Regions from separate parts of the Luteimonas sp. gir genome, predicted to be linked through region 2. Evidence: predicted binding sites of a transcription regulator. Region 2 holds the regulator's gene; each other region holds the start of a gene.
What was found. Region 2 encodes FliA, which starts transcription of late flagellar genes. Its sites were predicted from a motif close to TAAAGTTTNNCNNNCNNNGGCCGATAA; they were not measured.
Positions count from the first base shown of each region.

Region 1: a site for FliA is predicted at 1,416-1,442, ahead of WAF18_RS15175 (STAS domain-containing protein). Genes of this name have one in related genera too.
Region 3: a site for FliA is predicted at 1,105-1,131, ahead of WAF18_RS15160 (methyl-accepting chemotaxis protein). Genes of this name have one in related genera too.

Region 1 covers NZ_JBBAXQ010000013.1:108,620-114,554, forward strand. The annotation lists gene WAF18_RS15165 (chemotaxis protein CheA) at 1-670, opposite strand, end outside; gene WAF18_RS15170 (response regulator) at 705-1,070, opposite strand; gene WAF18_RS15175 (STAS domain-containing protein) at 1,067-1,384, opposite strand; gene WAF18_RS15180 (chemotaxis protein CheW) at 2,070-2,837, opposite strand; gene WAF18_RS15185 (ParA family protein) at 2,834-3,613, opposite strand; gene motD (flagellar motor protein MotD) at 3,613-4,575, opposite strand; gene WAF18_RS15195 (flagellar motor protein) at 4,586-5,326, opposite strand; partial or broken gene WAF18_RS15200 (chemotaxis protein CheA) at 5,377-5,935, opposite strand, start outside.
Region 2 covers NZ_JBBAXQ010000008.1:155,371-162,915, forward strand. The annotation lists gene flhB (flagellar biosynthesis protein FlhB) at 1-686, shown strand, start outside; gene flhA (flagellar biosynthesis protein FlhA) at 695-2,764, shown strand; gene flhF (flagellar biosynthesis protein FlhF) at 2,935-4,476, shown strand; gene WAF18_RS11915 (MinD/ParA family protein) at 4,463-5,314, shown strand; gene WAF18_RS11920 (RNA polymerase sigma factor FliA) at 5,311-6,066, shown strand; gene WAF18_RS11925 (chemotaxis response regulator CheY) at 6,089-6,481, shown strand; gene WAF18_RS11930 (protein phosphatase CheZ) at 6,478-7,095, shown strand; partial or broken gene WAF18_RS11935 (Hpt domain-containing protein) at 7,099-7,545, shown strand, end outside.
Region 3 covers NZ_JBBAXQ010000013.1:100,701-108,245, reverse strand. The annotation lists gene WAF18_RS15165 (chemotaxis protein CheA) at 1-963, shown strand, start outside; gene WAF18_RS15160 (methyl-accepting chemotaxis protein) at 1,206-3,464, shown strand; gene WAF18_RS15155 (methyl-accepting chemotaxis protein) at 3,595-5,772, shown strand; gene WAF18_RS15150 (flagellar regulator YcgR PilZN domain-containing protein) at 5,809-6,576, shown strand; gene WAF18_RS15145 (chemotaxis protein CheW) at 6,668-7,135, shown strand; gene WAF18_RS15140 (hypothetical protein) at 7,251-7,545, shown strand, end outside.

The sequences.
Region 1 (5,935 bases), on a different contig from region 2:
CGTCGATCGCGCTGCGCGGCACCGCGCCGATCAGGCCCAGGTCCCAGGCCAGATACGCTTCGAGCGGATCGAGCTGGCCGAAGCCGGGCAGGCGGTCCATCCGGCAGGCGACAGCGAGCGGCGCCAACTGGTCGAGCTCGCGGATGATGCGCAGCGGATCGTTGCCGCTCATGAACATCGACGGCGCCGGCGTGAATCCGATCTGCCAGCCGGTCGGCTCGGCGGTGGGGTCGGCCGCAGGCGTGGCCGGCGCGGCGGCCGCGACCGGTGCGGGTGCGGCAGTACCGGCGAGCACGGCCTCGAGCCTGGCCTGCACGGCGATCGCGGCGGCCGGGTCGGCGGGCTGGCCGGTTTCGGCTTCGGCCAGCAGTGCGCGCAGGACGTCGACCGAGGCCAGCATCGCGTCCGTCGCGGCGGCATCGACGCTGCGCTTGCCGGCGCGCAGTTCGTCGAGCAGCGTCTCGAGCACGTGGGTCAGTGCGGCAACCGCATCGAATCCGAATGTCGCGGCGCCGCCCTTGATCGAGTGCGCGGCGCGGAAGATCGAGTTCACCAGCTCCGGGTCCTGGTCGCCCTGCTCGAGTTGCAGCAGGCCGGCTTCCATCGCTTCCAGGCCTTCCCGGCTTTCCTCGAAGAAAGTGGCGTGGAAGCGCTGCATGTCCATGTTCATGGGGTGACCTGGATTCGGAGGCGGAAGGCGGGCGTCAGCCCAGGACTTTCTGGACGGTGGCGACGAGCTGGTCGGGGTTGAACGGCTTGACCAGCCAGCCGGTCGCGCCCGCGGCCTTGCCTTCGGCCTTCTTGTCGGACGCCGACTCGGTGGTGAGCATCAGCATCGGGACGAATTTGTAATCGGGCAGGCCGCGCAGGGCGCGGATCAGGGCGATGCCGTCCATGTTGGGCATGTTGACGTCGGTCACCACGGCGTTGAACCGCTGGCCCTGGGCGCGCCCCAGCGCGACCTGGCCATCTTCGGCTTCTTCGACCGAGAAGCCGGCCGAGGTCAGGGCGAAGGAGACCATCTGGCGCATCGAGGCCGAGTCGTCCACTACCAGAATGCGTGCGCTCATGCGGCGTTCTCCACTGTGCTTGCGTTCGAATGGGTGCGAGGGGGGCTGGGCAGTCCCAGCGTGTGGCCGATCCCCAGCAGGCGGATGGCGTCGAGCAGGGCGGCGCTGCTGTCGTGCAGTGCGGTGGTCCGGCCCGAGGCGCTGCGGCTGGCGAAGAACGCGCACAGCACCTGGAGGCCGGCGGTGTGCACGCGTCGCACTTGGGCGCCGTCCAGCAGCACGTCCTGGTCGTGGGCCAGGTGGGGCTCGAGCCGTGCCTTGAGTGCGGCGCTGGTCTCGATGCCGAGATCCTCGCCCAGGTCCACGGTGGTCATCGCGTCTCCGCAAAGTCGGGGGTACGACGGGTTAGCGGCAGGGATGCGGCGAGCTTTAGGGTGGGCTTTTTGCGTGCGGCGATGAGGGGTGACTTCGAATGGGCATCGGCCTGCCGGCCGGAAGCCGCTTCCCCCTCGGCAGGACATCCTGTCCTGACTCGGGCGCGCGCCATCCATGGCGCGCTTGGCGCGGCCACCGGCCGTCAGTCCGCTGCCTCGTGCGTTTGCATTCCGCCTTCGGGTCGGTGCAACGCCGCATGCTGGGGGCACGCTGCTAGAAGCGCGGTGATTTCGTTGGAGACCTGTCTCGCTGAGCGTATCCGTCGCCGAACGCGAGGCTCAACGAGCGGTATAGAGCGGCATTGGCAGCAGTCGCGAGGGGTCGAGCAGCAGCGTGACCGTGCCGACGAGGCGCACGATGCCGAACCGGGGTCAGGGTGCAATTTCGCAACGCGAGAACTGAACTCTGACCTTGGTCTTGCAAACAGGCGACTTCTCCTCGAACCGAAGTCGGGCTGCCAATGTTCGCGGCAGCGGACTGACGGTCGGTGGCCGCGTCGAGCGCGCCACGGATGGCGCGCGCCCGAGTCAAGGCAGGATGCCTTGCCGAGGGAAGAGCGGCTTCCGGCCGGCAGGCCGCTTTCCATCCGAAGTGAGCAAGCGCGTCTGGATGGACGCGTGAGGTTCAGCGGGCGGTGTAGAGCGGCATCGACAGCAGTCGGGAGGCGTCGAGCAGCAGCATGACCGCGCCGCCGAGGCGCGCGATGCCTCGGATGCGGTGGTCGCCGACCGGGGCGAGGCGAGAGGTGTGGGCGCCTTCGATCTGGGCGTCGGAGACCACGGCCACGTCCTCGACCGTGGACACGCGCAGGCCGAGGGTGTCGCCATGTTCTTCAAGCACGACGATCCGCGTCGCCGGCGTGTCCTCGACCGCGGTGTCGCCCAACTGCAGCCCCAGATCGATCACCGGCACGACTTGGCCGCGCAGATTCATCAGGCCGGCCAGGCACGGTGAGGCGCCGCGTACCGGCAGCAGCGGGGCGGGCAGCACGACCTCGCGGATCTTCAGCAGTTCCAGGCCGTAAATCTGACTGCCGCAGCGTAGCCGCAGCCAGCGGGCCTGACGCTCGCCGCTGCGGCGCGGTGGTGGAATGTCGGCGCGGGCCGCGGCGCTGGCGACCCGCGGTGCGGCTGGCGCAGGGGCTGGCGTCGCGGGGGGCGCCGGCTGCGCGCGCACCGCAGGCGCGGGTGCAGGCGGGCGTGGCCGCGTCGCGGGGGGAGCTGGCGGGGGCGGCGCGGTCTGTGCTGGTGCCGGCGTCGGGCCCGGTGGGGCGGTCACGGGCGTGGCGGCGACCGCGGGAGGCGGCGCGGGTGCGGCGGCTGCCGGCGCCGACGTCGGCGCCGCCGACAGCAGCACGCCGAGGTAGTCGTCGACGACCTCGGCGGCGTTCATGCGGCGTGCTCCAGCGCCTGATCTTCGGCCAGCAGCCAATCGAGCGCGCGGCCGTAGGCCGAGAAGGCGCGGCCCGGCGGATGGCCGTTGACCACCTGCTGGGCGAGCGCGTCGGCGTTGCTGAGCTGGGTGTCGACCGGGACCGCCTCGTCCCAGATCTTGCCCGCGTACTCGTCCTGCAACTGCGCCAGGGTCTCGCGCCCGATGCGGGTGCGGCGGTCGTACATGGTCGGCACGACCGAGACCGGCAACGGGCGCTGCCGGGAGCGTTCGACCATTTCGGCGGTGCGCACCATGCCGGCCAGGCCGTAGAGCGCCAGCGGTTCGCATTGCGTGGGCACGATCACCCGGTCGGCGGCCGCCAGGGCGTTGACCATCAACAGGCCGAGCGTGGGCGGGCAGTCGAGCAGGATTGCATCGTGGCCGCCGGTGTGTCGGGTGATCGCCTGCGACAGCGCCAGGCCGAGGCCGGGCTGGGTCGCGCTGCGGCGCTCGAGTGTCGCCAACGCAGTCTGCGCGCAGACGTAGTCCAGGCCTTCGGTCGGCGAGGCGCGCATCAGCGCGGCCAGGCTCGAGGGCGGGGTGGCGAACAGGTCGGCCACGCCGGCAGGCGGTGGGTCGGTCGGGATGCCGAACGCACGGGTGAGCGAGGCATGCGGGTCGAGATCGACCAGCAGCACGCGCAGTCCGCGCGCGACCATCGCACGGCCGAGGGCCAGCGTGGTCGTGGTCTTGCCGACGCCGCCTTTCTGGTTGGCGATCGCCCAGACGCGCATCAGGTCTCTCCTCGGGGATGGGGGGGCAGGGAATCGGGGGCGTGGTCAGTGGCGACCGCGGGAATGGCATCGATCGCCACCGGCTGCGAAGGCGCCGGCCCGCCGATCGGCTGGCCCTGGGTCGACTCGGGCTCGGCCAGCACCATCAGCACCACGCGCCGGTTGGCGTTGCGGCCGGCCTCGCTGGCGTTGTCGGCCTTGGGCCGCTGTTCGCCGTAGCCGACCATCACCAGCCGCTCGGGCGCCAGGCCCTCGCGCACGAACAGGTGCACCACGCTGGCCGCGCGCGCGGCCGACAATTCCCAGTTCGACGGGAACTGCGCGGTGCGGATCGGGCGGTCGTCGGTGTAGCCCTCGATCCGGATCGGATTGGGCAGCCCGCGCAGCACTGCGGCCAGTCGACCGAGCAGCGATTGCGCGCCGAAGTCGAGCGTCGCCGAGCCGCTGGGAAACAGGATGTCGCTGTTGATCTCGACCTCCAGCCAGAGGTCGGCGCGGCGCACGGTGATCAGCCGCGCATGCACCATTTCCGACAGCGCGTCCTCAAGCTGCAGCGCGATGCGCGCCAGTTGCTGGCGCGAGGCGGCACGCGCCGCGCCGTCGGCGCCGTCGTCGATGCGGTCGCTGCGCATCTTCGATTCGAGCATCGGCTGCAGCGGCGAGTCGAGCACCGGCGACGAACTTCCCGGACCGCGCCGCGCGCCGCCGGGAATCGGCACCGGCGCCTTGAGGCTGGCATCGCGGTAGACATTGTCGCCGACTTGGATCGGGTCGATCGTCCGCGGCGTGCCGCTGAAGGCATTCGCCAGCGAACTGGCCATCACCCGGTACTTGCCCTCGTTGAGCGAGGACACCGCGTACATGACGACGAAGAACGCCAACAGCAGCGTCATCAGGTCGGCGTAGGGAATCGCCCAGGCCTCGTGGTTGGCGTGTTCTTCGTGGTGGACGCGTCGTGCCATCGTCGCCGGCTCAGTGCAGGAAGCCGGCCAGACGGGCCTCGATGTTGCGCGGATTCTCGCCTTGGGCGATCGCGATCAGGCCCTCGATCGCCAGTTCGCGCTCGCCGCTGCGGCGGCCGATCACGCTCTTGAGCTTGGAGGCGACGGGCAGGAAGAACAGATTGGCCGAGGCGATGCCGTAGATGGTGGCCGTGAACGCCGCGGCGATGCCGTGGCCGAGCTTGGACGGATCGGCCAGGTTCTTCATCACTGCGATCAGTCCGAGCACCGCGCCGACGATGCCGAGCGTGGGCGCGTAGATGCCCATGCTCTCGAACACTTTCGCCGCGGCCAGGTCCTGCTGTTCCTCGCCGTGCAGTTCGATCTCGAGCATGTGCCGGATGGCCTCCGGTTCGACACCATCAACCAGCATCTGCAGGCCTTTGCGCAGGAACGGGTCGCTCTGCGACTCGACATAGGCTTCCAGGCCCAGCAGGCCCTGCTTGCGCGAGACGTTGCTCCACTCCAGCAGTTGCGCAATCAGTGCGCCGCGGTCGGCGGTCGGCGGTCGGATCGTCCAGCGCAGGATGCGCATCGCGCGCTTGAACACGCTCGGCGGGGTGTGCAGCAGGATCGAGGCGAGCGTGCCGACGATCACGATCACGAAGGCAGCCGGCGACCACAGCGCGCCGAGCCCGGCACCCTTGAGGATGCTGCCACCCACCAGGGCGGCGAGGGCGAGCACGAGTCCGACGACGCTGAAAAGGTCCATGATCGCGATATCGGCGTCGGGCGCGGCGACTTGAGCCGTGCCCCGAGGGCTCAGGGGCCGCGCAGCGCGTCCACGTCGAGGATCAGTGCAAGCCGTCCATCGCCGATCAGGGTCGCGCCGGCATAGCCGGGCAGGCCGCGCAACGCGCGCGGCAGTGGCTTGATGACCACCTCTTCGCGCCCGCGCACTTCGTCGACCACCAGGCCGAAGCGACTGTCGCCCCGCTGCAGCACCACGATGGTCAGCAACGCGGTATCGAGCGCCGGCCGGTCGAGCCAGTGCCGCAGGTCGAGCAGCGAGAGCGTATGCGAGCGGCGGTCGAGCGCGGCGCGGCCATCGAACCAGTTGACCGTGCGTGCCGGTGCATGCAGCACTTCCTGCACCCGCGCCAGCGGCAAGGCGTAGGCATCGCCTGCGGCATGGACCAGCAGGGTCGGCAGGATCGCCAGCGTCAGCGGCACGCGCAGCGTGAAGCGGCTGCCGCGACCGAGTTCGGATTGCACCTGGATCTGCCCGCCGAGCTCGCGGATCCGTGACTGCACCACGTCCATGCCGACGCCGCGGCCGGAGATGTCGCTGACCTCGGTGCGCGTCGACAGGCCGGCCAGG
Region 2 (7,545 bases):
TGCGCGTGGCCCTGGTCGGCACCGCGGCCGCGCTGTTCCTGTGGCCCGGTCTGCATCGCCTGCGCAGCATGCTCGACCAACCACTCGAGGCCGCCGCCGGCGCCGGCCTCGGCTTCGCGCTGTGGATGCTGATGGCAACCTCCGCGGCCTTGCTGCTGCTGGCCTTGCTCGATGCGCCGTACCAGAAATGGAACTGGCGCCGGAAGCTCAAGATGACGCGGCAGGAACTGCGCGAGGAGATGAAGGAAAGCGAGGGCCGGCCGGAGGTCAAGGGCCGCATCCGCCAGATGCAGCAGCAGATGTCGCAGCGGCGGATGATGGAAGACTTGCCCGGTGCCGACGTGATCGTGGTCAATCCCACGCATTACGCAGTCGCGCTCAAGTACGAGGGCGAGGCGATGCGCGCGCCGAAGGTGATCGCCAAGGGCGTGGACGAAATGGCGCTGCGCATCCGCGCCGTCGGCGAGCAGCACCGCATTGCGCTGGTCGCCGCGCCGCCGCTGGCACGCGTCTTGTATCGGGAGGCGCAGATCGGTCAGGAAATCCCCGTGAAGCTCTACGCCGCCGTCGCCCAGGTGCTGTCCTACGTGTACCAGCTGCGCAGTTGGGCGCCGGGCCAGCCCTACCCCGAACTGTCGGCGGTCGAAGTCGATGAGGACGCGACCGGCCGGGGGGCGCAGCCGTGAGCGCGGTGATGCAGTCCGGCCCCAAGCGCCTGTTCGACATGCTGCGCCATGGACTGGGCGCGCCGTTGCTGGTGCTGGCGCTGCTGGCGATGGTCGTGGTGCCGCTGCCGCCGTTCGCGCTCGACGTGCTCTTCAGCTTCAACATCGCGATCTCGCTGGTGGTGCTGCTGGCGGTGGTCTACGTGCAGCGCCCGCTGGACTTCAGCATCTTCCCGATCGTGCTGCTGATGACCACGATGCTGCGCCTGGCGCTGAACGTGGCCTCCACGCGCGTGATCCTGCTGCACGGTCAGAACGGCCCGGGCGCAGCCGGCAACGTGATCGAGTCGTTCGGCGAGTTCGTCGTCGGCGGCAACTTCGCGGTCGGCATCGTCGCGTTCGCGATCCTGACCATCATCAACTTCATGGTCATCACCAAGGGTGCGGGCCGGGTCTCGGAAGTCACCGCGCGCTTCATCCTCGATGCGATGCCCGGCAAGCAGATGGCGATCGACGCCGACCTCAATGCCGGCCTGTTGACCCGCGAGGACGCCAAGGCCCGGCGCGAGGAAGTCCGCCAGGAAGCCGATTTCTACGGCGCGATGGACGGCGCCAGCAAGTTCATCCGCGGCGATGCGATCGCCGGCATCCTGATCCTGTTCGTGACGATCATCGGCGGCCTGGTGATCGGCATGCTCCAGCACGGCATGCCGTTCGGAGACGCGGCGGCGACCTACACCCTGCTGTCGATCGGCGACGGCCTGGTGTCGCAGTTACCGTCGCTGCTGGTGTCCTCGGCGGTCGCGCTCTTGGTCACCCGCGCTTCGCGGGCCCAGGACATGGGCGGCGCGGTGACCGGGCAGGTGTTCGGCCAGTACCGGGCGTTGTCGATCGCGGCGGTCATTCTGCTGGTGGTCGGGCTGGTGCCCGGCATGCCGAACCTCGCCTTCCTGACCTTGGCCGCGCTGGTCGGCTACGGCGCCTGGACGATGCGCAAGCGCAGCCTGGCGGCCGAACGCGCCGCAGCCGCGCCGGACGCCGCACTGCCCGCGCCCGAGCAGGCCGCCAATGCGGAGCTCGGCTGGGACGACCTGCGCCCGGTCGATCCGCTCGGCCTGGAGGTCGGTTATCGGCTGATTCCGTTGGTGGACAAGGCCCAAGGCGGCGAGCTGATGGCGCGGATCAAGGCCGTGCGTCGCAAGCTCACTCAGGACATCGGCTTTCTGATTCCGCCGGTGCACATCCGCGACAACCTCGAACTGTCGCCCACCGCCTACCGGCTGCTTGTCCACGGCGTGCCGGTGGCGACCGCCGAGGTGCATCCCGACCGCCTGCTGGCGCTCGACCCAGGCGGCGCGCTGCAGCCGATCGAGGGCATTCCGGGCAAGGACCCGGCGTTCGGGCTCGACGCACTGTGGATCCTGCCGATCCAGCGCGCCCAGGCCGAAGCCGCGGGTTACACCGTGGTCGATCCGGCGACCGTGGTCGCGACCCACCTCTCGCACCTGGTCCGCGAACAGGCGCCCGAACTGCTCGGGCACGAGGAAGTCCAGCAGTTGCTGGCGACCCTGGCGCGCAGCGCGCCCAAGCTCGCCGAGGACCTCACACCCAAGGCGCTGCCGCTGGCGGTGGTGGTCCGGGTGCTGCAGAACCTGCTGGTCGAGCGTATTCCCGTCCGGCAGCTGCGCCGCATCGCCGAGGCACTGGTCGAGCACGCCGCGCACACCCAGGACCCCGGTCAACTCACCGCCGCGGTCCGCACCGCGCTGGGCCGCTTCATCGTCCAGGAGATCGCCGGCCCGGCGCCCGAGTTGCCGGTCTACACGCTGGCGCCCGCGCTGGAACGGGTCTTGCAGGATTCCGCGCAAGGGACCGGCGCTGCGCTGGAGCCGGGCCTGGCCGAACGTCTGCAGCAGAGCCTGGCCGATTGCGCCGGCCAGCAGGAGGCCAGGAACGAACCGGCAGTGGTGCTGGTCCCCGGCCAGGTCCGCGCCGCGCTCGCGCGTCTGGTCCGGCACAGCGTCCCGACCCTGTCGGTGCTGGCCTACACCGAAGTCCCCGAAGACAAGCGGCTCAAGTTGCTGGGGACGATCAGTTGAAGCGCGGGACTTTGTTGTAGGGACTGGGGACTGGTGAACGCAGGGCCCCGCCACGGAGAACGCACGATGCACGCACGACACCCCAGCGCCCCCCAAGGCCGCCCCGACCGGCGCAGTGCCCTCGCCTGCGCCAGGCCGCATGCCCCATTCCTCATCTCCGGCCGCCGCCCATGAACATCCGCCGTTTCGTCGCCGCCGACATGCGCAGCGCCCTGCAGATGGTGCGGGCCGCGCACGGGCCCGATGCCGTGATCCTGTCCAATCGCCGCACCGACGAGGGCGTGGAGATTGTCGCGGCCAGCAACTACGACGAAAGCGTGGTCCAGCGCGCCCTCGACGAGGCCCAGCGGCGCGAGGCACCGGCCGCCTCGCCTGCCGAGCCGCCGCAGGCGCAGGCCGCCGACGCCCGCGACGACTCGCCCGCCGAACGCTGGCTGCGTGCCTTGGCACCGGCCGAGGCGGCTGCGCCGCCACAGGCGGTGGTCCATGCGGCAGTCGCCGACCCGCCGCCCGCAGCGATCACCGAGGCCCTGCACGCCGAGCTCGCGGACGCCGGCGCCGGATTTCCGTCGTTTGCCGAGCTGCTCGGGCGCCGTCGCTCCGCCGCGGCGACATGGGCCGCCGAAGACGACGGAATTCCGTCGCAGGCGCCGCCCGAACCGCCCGCGCCCGCGCCGGATGTGGCCGCGCCCATCGCGCATACCTCGATGCCGCCGGCCCCGGTCGCCACGCCGCCCGCCCTCGTCGCCGTGCCCGCACCGCCGGCGCCGAGCAGCGACGGCGAGCTGGCGCAGATGCGCGAGGAACTGGCGCAGATGCGGCAGATGATCGAGCGCGAGATGGCGCGCCTGACCGACGAGCGCCTGCGCGGGTCCCCGGCCCGCGGCCAGGTCATGGAACTGATGGAAGACTACGGCTTCGATGCCGGCATCACCCGCGACATCGCCTTGCAGGTGCCGGCCGACACCCCGGCCCACCGCGTCCGCGGCCTGATGCTGGCCTTGCTGTCCAAGCGCCTGCCGATCTGCCCGATCGACCCGCTGGAGGAGGCCGGGGTCATCGCGCTGGTCGGCCCGACCGGCGCCGGCAAGACCACGACCATCGCCAAGCTCGCCGCACGGTACGTCGCCCGCCACCAGGCCCGCGACGTGGCACTGGTGACCACCGACACCGTGCGCGTGGGCGGCCGCGAACAACTGCACAGCTACGGCCGGCAGCTCGGCATCGCGGTGCACGAGGCCGACAGCGAGACCGGGCTGGTCCAGTTGCTGCAGCGCCTGCGCGACTACCGGCTGGTGCTGGTCGACACCGCCGGGCTCAGTCAGCGCGACCGCGCCCTGGCCGGCCAACTGCACTGGCTGCGCGCCGCGCGTCAGATCCGCACCCTGCTCGTGCTGCCCGCCAACACCCATTTCGCCGACCTCGACGAAGTCGTCCGCCGCTTCGAGGGTGCCCGCCCGCAGGGCGCGGTGCTGACCAAGCTCGACGAGACCGGGCGGCTGGGCAGCGTGCTGTCGGTCGCCGTCGATCACGCCCTGCCGCTGACCTGGATCGCCGACGGCCAGCGCATTCCCGACGACCTGCATCGCGCCAATGCCGCCCATCTGGCATTGCGGCTTGAAGATCTCCGCCGCGATGCCGATAAGCCGATCGTCCCCACGCACGATCTCCACGACCCCGACGCCCAGAAGTCCCACCATGCCGTCGCCTGACCTGCCCGCCCCCGCCCCGTTCGCGCCCGTCCGCACCCTCGCCGTCACCGGCGGCAAGGGCGGCGTCGGCAAGACCAACGTGTCGGCCAACCTCGCCATCGCACTGGCCGGCATGGGTCAGCGCACGATGCTGCTCGACGCGGACCTGGGCCTGGCCAATCTGGATGTGCTGCTGGGCCTGTCGCCGCGCTTCACGCTGGCCGACCTCGTGGCCGGGCGCTGCACGCTCGACGAGGCGATCATCGAGGGCCCGGCGGGCGTGCTGATCGTGCCCGCCGCCTCCGGCCGCCGGCACATGGCCGAGCTGCGTCCGATCGAGCATGCCGGCCTGGTCAACGTCTTCAACGAGCTTGAGCGCGAGCTCGATGTGCTGGTGGTCGATACCGCCGCCGGCATCACCGACTCGGTGCTGACCTTCTGCCAGGCCGCGCAGGACGCAGTGGTCGTGGTCTGCGACGAGCCGGCCTCACTCACCGATGCGTATGCACTGATCAAGGTGCTTGCGCGCGAGCGCGGCCTGGACCGGATCCAGGTCGTCGCCAATATGGTACGCAGCCCGCAGGAGGGCCGCGCGCTGTACGACAAGCTGGTGCGCGTGTGTGAGCGCTTCATCGGCGACGTCTCGCTGAACTACCTGGGCGCAGTGCCGCAATGCGAGTGGCTGCGCGCCGCGGTCCAGCGCCAGCAGGCGGTGGTGCGCGCCTACCCGGGCAGCCCGTCGTCGCAAGCGCTGGTGGAGATCGCACGTCGCGTCGCGCGCTGGCAGGCGCCGACCGCGCCGCGTGGCCACGTCGAATTCTTCGTCGATCGCCTGCTGCGCCAGGGAGCGGCCGCATGAACGCCGCCGCCCGCCAGTACCAGGCGGTCCAGCGCGCCAGCGCGCCGGATCCGGTCGTGGTGCATGCCGAATTGGTGCGCCGCATCGCCCATCACATCGCTGCGCGGCTGCCGGCCAGCGTCGAGATCGACGACCTGATCCAGGCCGGCATGATCGGCCTGCTCGAGGCCTCGCGCAGCTACGACGCCGAACAGGGCGCCTCGTTCGAGACCTATGCCTCGATCCGCATCCGCGGCGCGATGATCGACGAGATCCGCCGCGGCGACTGGGTGCCGCGCTCGGTCCATCGCCGTGCACGCGAAGCCGCCGCCGCAATCCGCGAGATCGAGCAGGCCAGCGGCCGCGCCGCCAGCGCCCAGGAGGTCGCGGCCAAGTTGCAGATGCCGCTGGCCGACTATCAACGTCTGCTCGAAGACGCCGCCCGCGGCCAGGTGCTGAGCCTGGACTCGCACGTCGAGGACCACGGCGAGGTCGAGCCGGCCAACCGCGACGGCGGACCGACGCCGCAGGAACACCTGGTACGCAGCGAGTTCGGCCGGGAACTGGCCGCGGCGATCACCCTGCTGCCCGAGCGCGAACAGCTGGTGCTGTCGCTGTACTACGAACAGGAACTCAACCTCAAGGAGATCGGCGCGGTACTGGGCGTGAGCGAATCGCGCGTATGCCAGATCCACGGCCAGGCCGTGGTGCGCCTGCGCGGCCGCCTGTCCGCCTTCGAACTCGCAGATACCGGCATCGGCAACGCCGACTGATGCCCCACCCGTGGAGCCCGCTTTGAACAAGAACATCCGTATCCTCGTGGTCGACGACTTCTCGACGATGCGCCGCATCGTCAAGAATCTGTTGTCGGACCTGGGCTTCAACAACACCGTCGAAGCCGAGGACGGCAACAGCGCGATGGCCGTGCTGCGCCAGGATGCGGTCGACCTGGTCATCACCGACTGGAACATGCCCGGCATGACCGGCATCGAGTTGCTGCGCGCGATCCGCGCCGACCCCAAGTTCCGCGCGCTGCCGGTGATGATGGTCACCGCCGAGGCCAAGCGCGAGCAGATCATCGAGGCGGCGCAGAGCGGCGTGAACGGCTACATCATCAAGCCGTTCACCGCGCAGACGCTGTCGGAGAAGCTTGGCAAGATCTTCGAGCGCCTGGGAGGCGCGGCGTGACCGCCACCGTCGCGGTGACCACCGACCGCAGCCAGCTCGCAGGGCTGCTGCACGACGCGCTCGAAGCGCTCGAACGCGGCGACGAGGCCGGCTGGCGTCGGCAGGTCGACGCACTCGCCGCCGCCCGCGCACGCACCCTGGTCGACGGCCTGGGCCGGCTGGCGCGCGAACTGGCGCAGGCGCTCGACACGCTGCCGGCCGCACCCGCGCAAGGTGGGCTCGACGATGCCTGCGCCCGCCTCGACCACGTGGTGACGATGACCGAGCAGGCCACCCACCGCACGCTCGATCTGATCGAGGACAGCCGCGCGCACGTCGCCCAGTTGCGCGCCGGCACGCTGGACGCCGCGCAGACCGCGACCATCGACGCGCTGCGCGAGAACCTGCGCGAGATGGCGCTGGCGCAGAGCCACCAGGACCTGGGCGGGCAGATCATCCGCCGCGTCGCCGGCATCGTGCGCGGCGTGCACGAAGGCTTCGGCGCCCTCGGGCTGCCGCCCGCCGACGGCGAACAGGACCGTCTGCGGGCCGTCGGCCCGGCCGTTGCCGGGCTCGACACCGGCACCGTCGGCCAGGACGACGCCGACGACCTGCTCTCGCGCCTGGGACTCTGAGCGATGCAGTTCTCGCCCGACATCGCCGCCGATTTCGTGCTCGAGGCACGCGAGCTGCTCGTCGACCTGGGCGGGCAACTGGTCGAACTGGAGCAGTCGCCGGACGACCGCGAACAGCTCAACGCGGTCTTCCGCGCCTTCCACACCCTCAAGGGCGGCGCCGGCTTCCTCGGCGCAACCGCGCTGGTCGAGCTGTGCCATGCCGCGGAGGAAACGCTGGGCGCCGCACGCTCGGGCGCCGCGACCTTGTTGCCGCGGCATTTCGACGCCGCGCAGCAGTCGCTCGACTGGCTGCAGGCGATGGTCGACGCGGTCGAAACCGGCAGCGACGTGCCGCATGCGCCGCCCGAGCTGATTGCCGGATTCGCGCTCGACACCGCCGCCCCCGTTGCACCGGGCCCGGCCGCCCGTGCGGCCCCGACCGTCGCCGCACCGTCTGCCGCGGGCGGC
Region 3 (7,545 bases), on a different contig from region 2:
GTCGACGCGGTGTTCCGGCGCTTCCCGCGTCTGGTGCGCGACCTGTCCACGCGGCTGGGCAAGCAGGTGCGCCTGCGCACGCTCGGCGAAGGCACCGAGCTGGACAAGGGGCTGATCGAGAAGATCGCCGATCCGCTGGTGCACCTGGTCCGCAATGCGATCGACCACGGCCTGGAGCTGCCCGACGCGCGCCGCGCCGCGGGCAAGGACGAAGCCGGCACGATCACGCTTGCCGCCTCGCACCAGGGGGGCCATATCGTCATCGAGGTCGCCGACGACGGCCGCGGCCTGGACCGCGAACGCATTCTGGCCAAGGCCGCCGAGCGCGGCCTGGCCGTGCCGGAGTCGCCGACCGACGCGCAGATCTGGGACCTGATCTTCCAGGCCGGCTTCTCGACCGCCGACGCAGTCACCGACCTGTCAGGACGCGGCGTCGGCATGGACGTGGTCCGACGCAACATCCAGGCACTTGGTGGCGAGGTGCAGCTCGAAAGCCGCACCGGTCACGGCACCCGCGTGGTGATCCGCCTGCCGCTGACCCTCGCCATCCTCGACGGCATGAGCGTGGCGGTCGGCGAGGAGACCCTGATCCTGCCGTTGACCTATGTGATCGAAGCCCTGCAGCCCCAAGCCGAGGACATCCGCAGCCTCGCCGGCGAGGGCCGCGTGTTGCGCGTGCGCGGCGAGTATCTGCCGCTGGTCTCGCTCAACGATCACTACCGCTACGGCCAGCCGCAAGGCGTCGATCCGCTTGTCGTCGTGGTCGAGGGCGACGGCCAGAAGCTGGCGCTCGAGGTCGACGAACTGATTGGTCAACAGCAGGTCGTGGTCAAGAACCTGGAGAACAACTATCGCCGCGTCGACGGCATCTCCGGCGCGACGATCCTGGGTGATGGCCGGGTGGCGCTGATCGTCGACGTCGGCGGTCTGGCCCGGTCACTGCGTCTGCCGCAGGCGGCGTGACACCGACGATGTGCGATCGCGCCGCTATTCGCGGCCGCAGCGCCACATCGCCTGCGATCACCGGATTTCACCTCATTTGCACATTCATTTCCGCGACGTGAATCACGCCGGCAGCACTTGAAAAAATATCGGTTTCAACGTTCAAGTCGTTCCGTTTCCGGCCGCTAGTCGTCAGGCGAAGGACGCGCTCCAGGTGTTGACCAACACCTGCCCGCGTCCTTTGTCGTATCCGGAGACCTCCCATGAGATGGTTGAACAACCTGTCGATCGCCCGGAAGCTGGCGGTCGCCTTCACTCTGATCGTGCTGTTGGCCGCGGGGCTGGGCGGGTTCGCTCTGAACCGGCTGGGCAGCATCAATGCCGAACTGCAGAAGGTCAGCCTCGATGACATGCCGGCGGTGCAGCACCTGGGCGAGATCCGTTCGCAGCTGGGCGAGTACCGGATGTACGAGCTGGCGCAGCTCAGCCGCCTGGACGAGCCCGATGCGGTGCGCGATTACGATCAGCGCCTGGCTGAGATCGAGAAGATCATTGCCGAGCAGCGCGCCCTGTACGAAGCGCTGCCGCTGGTCGACGACGAGCGCGGCCTGTACGACGCGATGACGGCGCGCCTGGCGGCGTACTTCGCCGCGCGGCGTGAGATCGAGCAGGCGCTGGCCGTTGGCGACGGCGAGACCGCGCAGACAGTATCCGACGCGAAGTCGCGTCCGCTGCGCCGCGACCTGTTCGAGTCGATGGCCGCCCTGGCCCAGTTCAACGACCAGCGCTTGAGCAGCGACATCGCCCAGGCCAACGCCGTCTACCGCAGCAGCCTGCTGGCGATGATCGCTGGCATCGTGATCATCGTGCTGCTGGCCGCGGCGATGGCGATCGCGATCTCGCGGACGCTGTCGCGCTCGGTCGGCAGTGCGGTCAAGGTCGCCAACGACGTGTCGGACGGTCGCCTGGATACCCAGATCGTCGTCGACCGCAACGATGAGGTCGGGCAATTGCTCGGCGCCATGCAGCGCATGCAGGGTCAGCTGCGCGCCGTGATCGATGCCCAGCGCGGCATGGCACGTGCGCATGAGGACGGCGCGATCAGCTATCGCATGGACGAAAGTGCCTTTCCCGGCGACTACGGCATGATGGTACGTGAGACCAATGCGCTGGTCGGCTCCCACGTCGCAGTAAAGATGCACCTGATCGAGGTCATGCGCCAGTATGCGATCGGCGACCTGACGCCGGACCTGGAGCAGTACCCGGGCGAGAAGGCGGTGCTGACCGAAACCATGGCCACCGTGAAGGCCAACCTCGGCGCGATCAATGCCGAGGTCAAGGCGCTGGCCGGCGCGGCCGCACGCGGCGACTTCAGCGTCCGCGGCGATGCGGCCCGGTTCCAGCACGATTTCCGCGGCATGATCGAGGACCTCAACCGGCTGATGGATGCCGCCGACGGCAACCTCGACCAGCTATCGCGGCTGCTGCAGTCGATCGCGGCCGGTGACCTCACCGCGCGCATGGACGGCGACTTCCACGGCGTGTTCGCCCGCATGCGCGACGACGCCAATGCCACCGTCGCCCAACTCACCAGCATCGTCGCCCGCATCCAGGGCGCGTCGGCTGCGATCGGCACCGCGTCCACCGAGATCGCCTCGGGCAACGACGACCTCTCGCGCCGCACCGAGCAGCAGGCCGCCAACCTGGAGGAGACCGCCGCCTCCATGGAGGAGCTCACCTCCACCGTCCGCCAGAACGCCGACCATGCCCGCCAGGCCAACCAGCTCGCCCAGGGCGCCGCCACCGTCGCCTCCCAGGGCGGCGAGGTCGTCGGCCAGGTCGTCTCCACCATGGCTGAGATCGAAGCCTCGTCGCGCAAGATCGCCGACATCATCTCGGTCATCGACGGCATCGCGTTCCAGACCAATATCCTCGCGCTCAACGCCGCGGTCGAGGCCGCACGGGCCGGCGAACAGGGCCGCGGCTTTGCGGTCGTGGCCTCCGAGGTCCGCACGCTTGCCCAGCGCAGTGCCAATGCCGCCAAGGAGATCAAGGGCCTGATCGAGGACTCCACCGGCAAGGTCGCCAGCGGCGCCGCGCTCGCAGGACAGGCCGGCACCACGATGGCCGAGATGGTCGCCTCGGTGCAGCGCGTGACCGACATCATGGCCGAGATCTCTGCCGCCTCGCAGGAGCAAGCGGCGGGTATCGAACAGGTCAACCAGACCATCGTGCAGATGGACGAGACCACCCAGCAGAACGCGGCCCTCGTCGAAGAAGCCTCGGCCGCCGCGCGGGCGATGGAGGAGCAGGCCGCGGGCCTGGCCGATGCGATCGCGGTGTTCCATATCGAGTCCGCTCACGTCAGCGCAGCCACCCGCCGACCTGCCGCCGCGGCGGCGCCGAGCGCTCTGGCCGCCCCCCGCCCAGCGCCGCCTGCCGCGCCCGCCAAGCGCCCTGCCCCTGTGCCCACCCGCAAGGCGCCAGCGGCGGTGCTGGAGACCGACTGGGCAGAGTTCTGATCGCCAGGCCCGGCCGGCCCACCCCGTCGCACTGGGGTCGGGGCGGCCGGGCACGCGCCTGTCGGCACACACGCCTCAATCTCGACGCAGCGCGGCCGATACCGGTGGCAGGCCCACTCCTGCCACCCTCATGAATTCCGTCGCCGCCGTGCTCCGTGCGCTGTCCGATCTTTCGATGCAGCGCAAGTTCCTGCTCCAGACCGCGCTCGTCGCGACCGGCATCATCCTGCTGGCCGTCGTCGCGGCCCGGGTCCAATTCGTGGACCTCAACCAGTCCCGCAAGGACGGTGTCGCATCGCAGGTCAAACTGGCGCTGGGTGTCGTAGAGGAGTACGCCAGCCGCGCCGAACATGGCGAGCTGACCCTTGAGCAGGCCAAGGACCGCGCCCTGCGCACGCTGGCGGCGATGCGCTCGGACAACGACGTCGACTACTTCTTCGTCACCGACGAACGCCCCACCGTGCTGATGCACCCGATGCGCGCGGACCTGATCGGCAAGGACGTGTCCGGGATCACCGATACCGATGGCACGGCCATCTACAGCCGCTTTGTCGAAGTCGCGCGCGCCGGCGGCGGCAACGTCGACTACGTCTGGGCCAAGCCGGGCGAGGACGAACCGGTGCACAAGACCTCCTACTCGGCGTTGTATGCGCCGTGGGGCTGGGTCGTGACCACCGGCGTCTATCTCGACGATACCCAGTCCCAGGCGCTGACATTCACCGCGATCATGACCGTCGTCGGCGGCCTGCTGGTGCTGCTCAACGCCGGGATCGGCTGGCTGATCGGCCGCTCGGTGCTCGAGCCGCTGGGGCGGGCGGTGAACGCGATCCGCGGCGTGGCCCACGGCGACCTGAGCATCCGCACCGGCCACCAGGGCCGCGACGAGATCGGCCAGATGCTGCGCTCGACCGACGAGATGGTGCACATGCTCGAGCGGTTCTCCGAACAGACGCGCGAGATGATCCGCCAGCATGCGGGCGACGACATGCGTCACCGGATGCCGGTCGACTTCCCGGGCGTCTACGGCGAACTGGCGTCGGGCATCAACACCATGATGTTCGAGCACTTGGACGCATTCGTCGAGGCAATCGAGATCCTCAACGAGTACGCCAACGGCGACCTGTCGCGCGACGCGCGCCGCCTGCCTGCCAGCCGCGCGGTGCTGCACGAGGCGATGGACGCCGCCAAGGCCAGCCTCATGGCGATCAACGGCGAGATCAACCGGCTGGCCGCCGCGGCCGCCGCCGGCGACTTCTCGGTCCGCGGCGACGAGAGCCGGTTCCGCGACGATTTCGGGCGCATGATCCAGAGCCTCAACGCGATGATGGCGGCCAGCGATCGCAGCCTGAGCGAGCTCTCGCGGCTGCTGCAATCGATCGCCGCCGGCGACCTGACCGCGCGTATGGACGGCGACTTCCACGGCGTGTTCGCCCGCATGCGCGACGACGCCAATGCCACCGTCGCCCAGCTCACCGCCATCGTCGCCCGTATCCAGGACGCGTCGGCTGCGATCGGCACCGCCTCCACCGAGATCGCCTCGGGCAACGACGACCTCTCGCGCCGCACCGAGCAGCAGGCGGCCAATCTGGAAGAAACCGCCGCCTCGATGGAGGAACTGACCTCCACCGTGCGCCAGAACGCCGACCACGCCCGCCAGGCCAATCAGCTCGCCCAGGGCGCGGCCACCGTCGCCTCCCAGGGCGGCGAGGTCGTCGGTCAGGTCGTGTGCACGATGGCCGACATCGAGGCCTCGTCACGCAAGATCGCCGACATCATCTCGGTCATCGACGGCATCGCGTTCCAGACCAACATCCTGGCGCTCAATGCCGCGGTCGAGGCCGCACGGGCCGGCGAACAGGGTCGTGGCTTTGCGGTCGTCGCCTCCGAGGTCCGCACGCTTGCCCAGCGCAGCGCCAACGCTGCCAAGGAGATCAAGGGCCTGATCGAGGACTCCACCAGCAAGGTTGCCAGCGGCGCAGCGCTCGCAGGACAGGCCGGCACCACGATGGCCGAGATGGTCGCCTCGGTGCAGCGCGTGACCGACATCATGGCCGAGATCTCCGCCGCCTCGCAGGAGCAGGCGGCGGGTATCGAACAGGTCAACCAGACCATCGTGCAGATGGACGAGACCACCCAGCAGAACGCGGCCTTGGTCGAAGAAGCCTCGGCTGCTGCGCGGGCGATGGAGGAACAGGCCGCCGGGCTTGCCAATGCGATCGCGGTGTTCCGTGTCGATACCGCCACCGCGTTGCTGCAGGCAGTGGTGGACGCGGCCCGCCCGCCGGCCCCAGGCCACGCGCTGCCCTGATCGTCCAGGCCCACCCCACGCATGACGGCAAGGACGATGGCGCCTGCAGACCCGCTCCATCCGCTGGACGACGAAGCGCTGTCGCGCTACATGCTGCGCGACAGTGCCGACATGGGCCGGGTGCTGCGCAGCCTGGTCGAGACCAAGGCATTGATCAGCGGCAGCCTGATGCCAGGCGACCTGTCTTGCCCGACCGCACTGCTCGCGGTCGGCGACGACGGCACGCTGGTACTCGACGCCAGCCGGCAGGACGCCCTCAATCGCAGGATTGCGACCTGCACCCAACTCGTCTGCGATACCCGGCTCGACGCGGTGCAGATCCGTTTCCGACTCTCGACGCCATTGCCGATGCTGCACGAGGGGCGCCAGGCGTTCGTCGCATCCTGGCCCGAGGCGCTGCTGCGCCTGCAGCGACGCGATCTTTATCGTGTCGTGCCACCGCTCGATGCCGGCGTGACGCTGCACCCGGGGCATGGCGACACCCCGGCGGCGTCATCGGACGACGGCCTGCGGGTGCTGGACCTGAGCGGCGGCGGGCTCGCGGTGGCGATGGATGACGGCGAGGATCCGCGTTTCGCACCCGGGCGCACGCTCGATCGCTGCCTGTTGCAGCTGCCGGACGCCACTCCGATTCCGGTGGCCGTCACTGTCGCGCACCGCTTCTGCGAGCAGACCGGCCCGCGGGTGCGCTGGCGTGCGGGCTGCCGCTTCGTCGCGCTGGCACCGGCCGCGCAGCGGCGCATCCTGCAGTCCATCTTCCAGATCGAGCGCCAGCGCAACGCCCGGCTCCGCCGCGCCGTGTAGCGCCGGCGCCTAAAGTTGCCCGCCGCGCGGCCGATGTCGCACGGGACACCCGACACGCGCGCGAGCGCGGCATGCCTGCAGGAGCGCACCGATGAGCAGTCCAGATCCCCAGAACGCCGGCGAGTACCTCACCTTCACCCTGGGCGACGAGCACTACGGCGTCGACATCCTCAAGGTGCAGGAGATCCGAGGCTACGACGCAGTCACCCGCCTGCCCGACGCGCCGGACTACATCAAAGGCGTGATCAACCTGCGCGGCACGATCGTGCCGGTGATCGACCTGCGCCTGAAGCTGCGCCTGGCGCAGGCGCGCTATGACAGTTTCACGGTGATGATCGTGCTCAATGTCGAGGACCGTGTCGTGGGGATCGTCGTCGACGGTGTGTCGGACGTGGTGCCGCTTTCTGCCGAGCAGATCCGCCCGACGCCCGAGTTCGGTGCGGCGATCGACACCCGCTGCATCTCCGGCATCGGCACGTTCGACGACCGCATGCTGATCCTGCTCGACATCGAGACCCTGCTCGACAGCGCCGAACTGGCGGTTCCCCAGGCAGCGTGATCCCCGATCTGGGACCGCCGTCACACAGCTTTCACTCAAGGCCCGGCCGCACACGGCCGATAGAGGCGGACACAGGCGCTTTCGCGCCTGCCGTCCATCGATCAAGGAGCAGACCATGACCATCCACTGCAAGACGTCTTCCCTGCTGGCCGCGCTGCTGCTGGTCGGGGGCGCCTCGACCGCCTTCGCCCAGGAGGCCATCCGTCCCGAACAGGCCGTGCGCTTCGTCGGCAAGAGCGGCATGGTCTGCGGCAAGGTCGAAAAGACCCGCTATGCGGAGAACACCGAAGGCCAGCCGACCTTCCTGTACATGGGCGGCGCGTTCCCGCGCCACACCTTCTCGGCGCGCATCCCCAACGAGCAGCGTGACCGGTTCCGTCCCTCGCCCGAGGAGCTGGAAGGCCGCGATG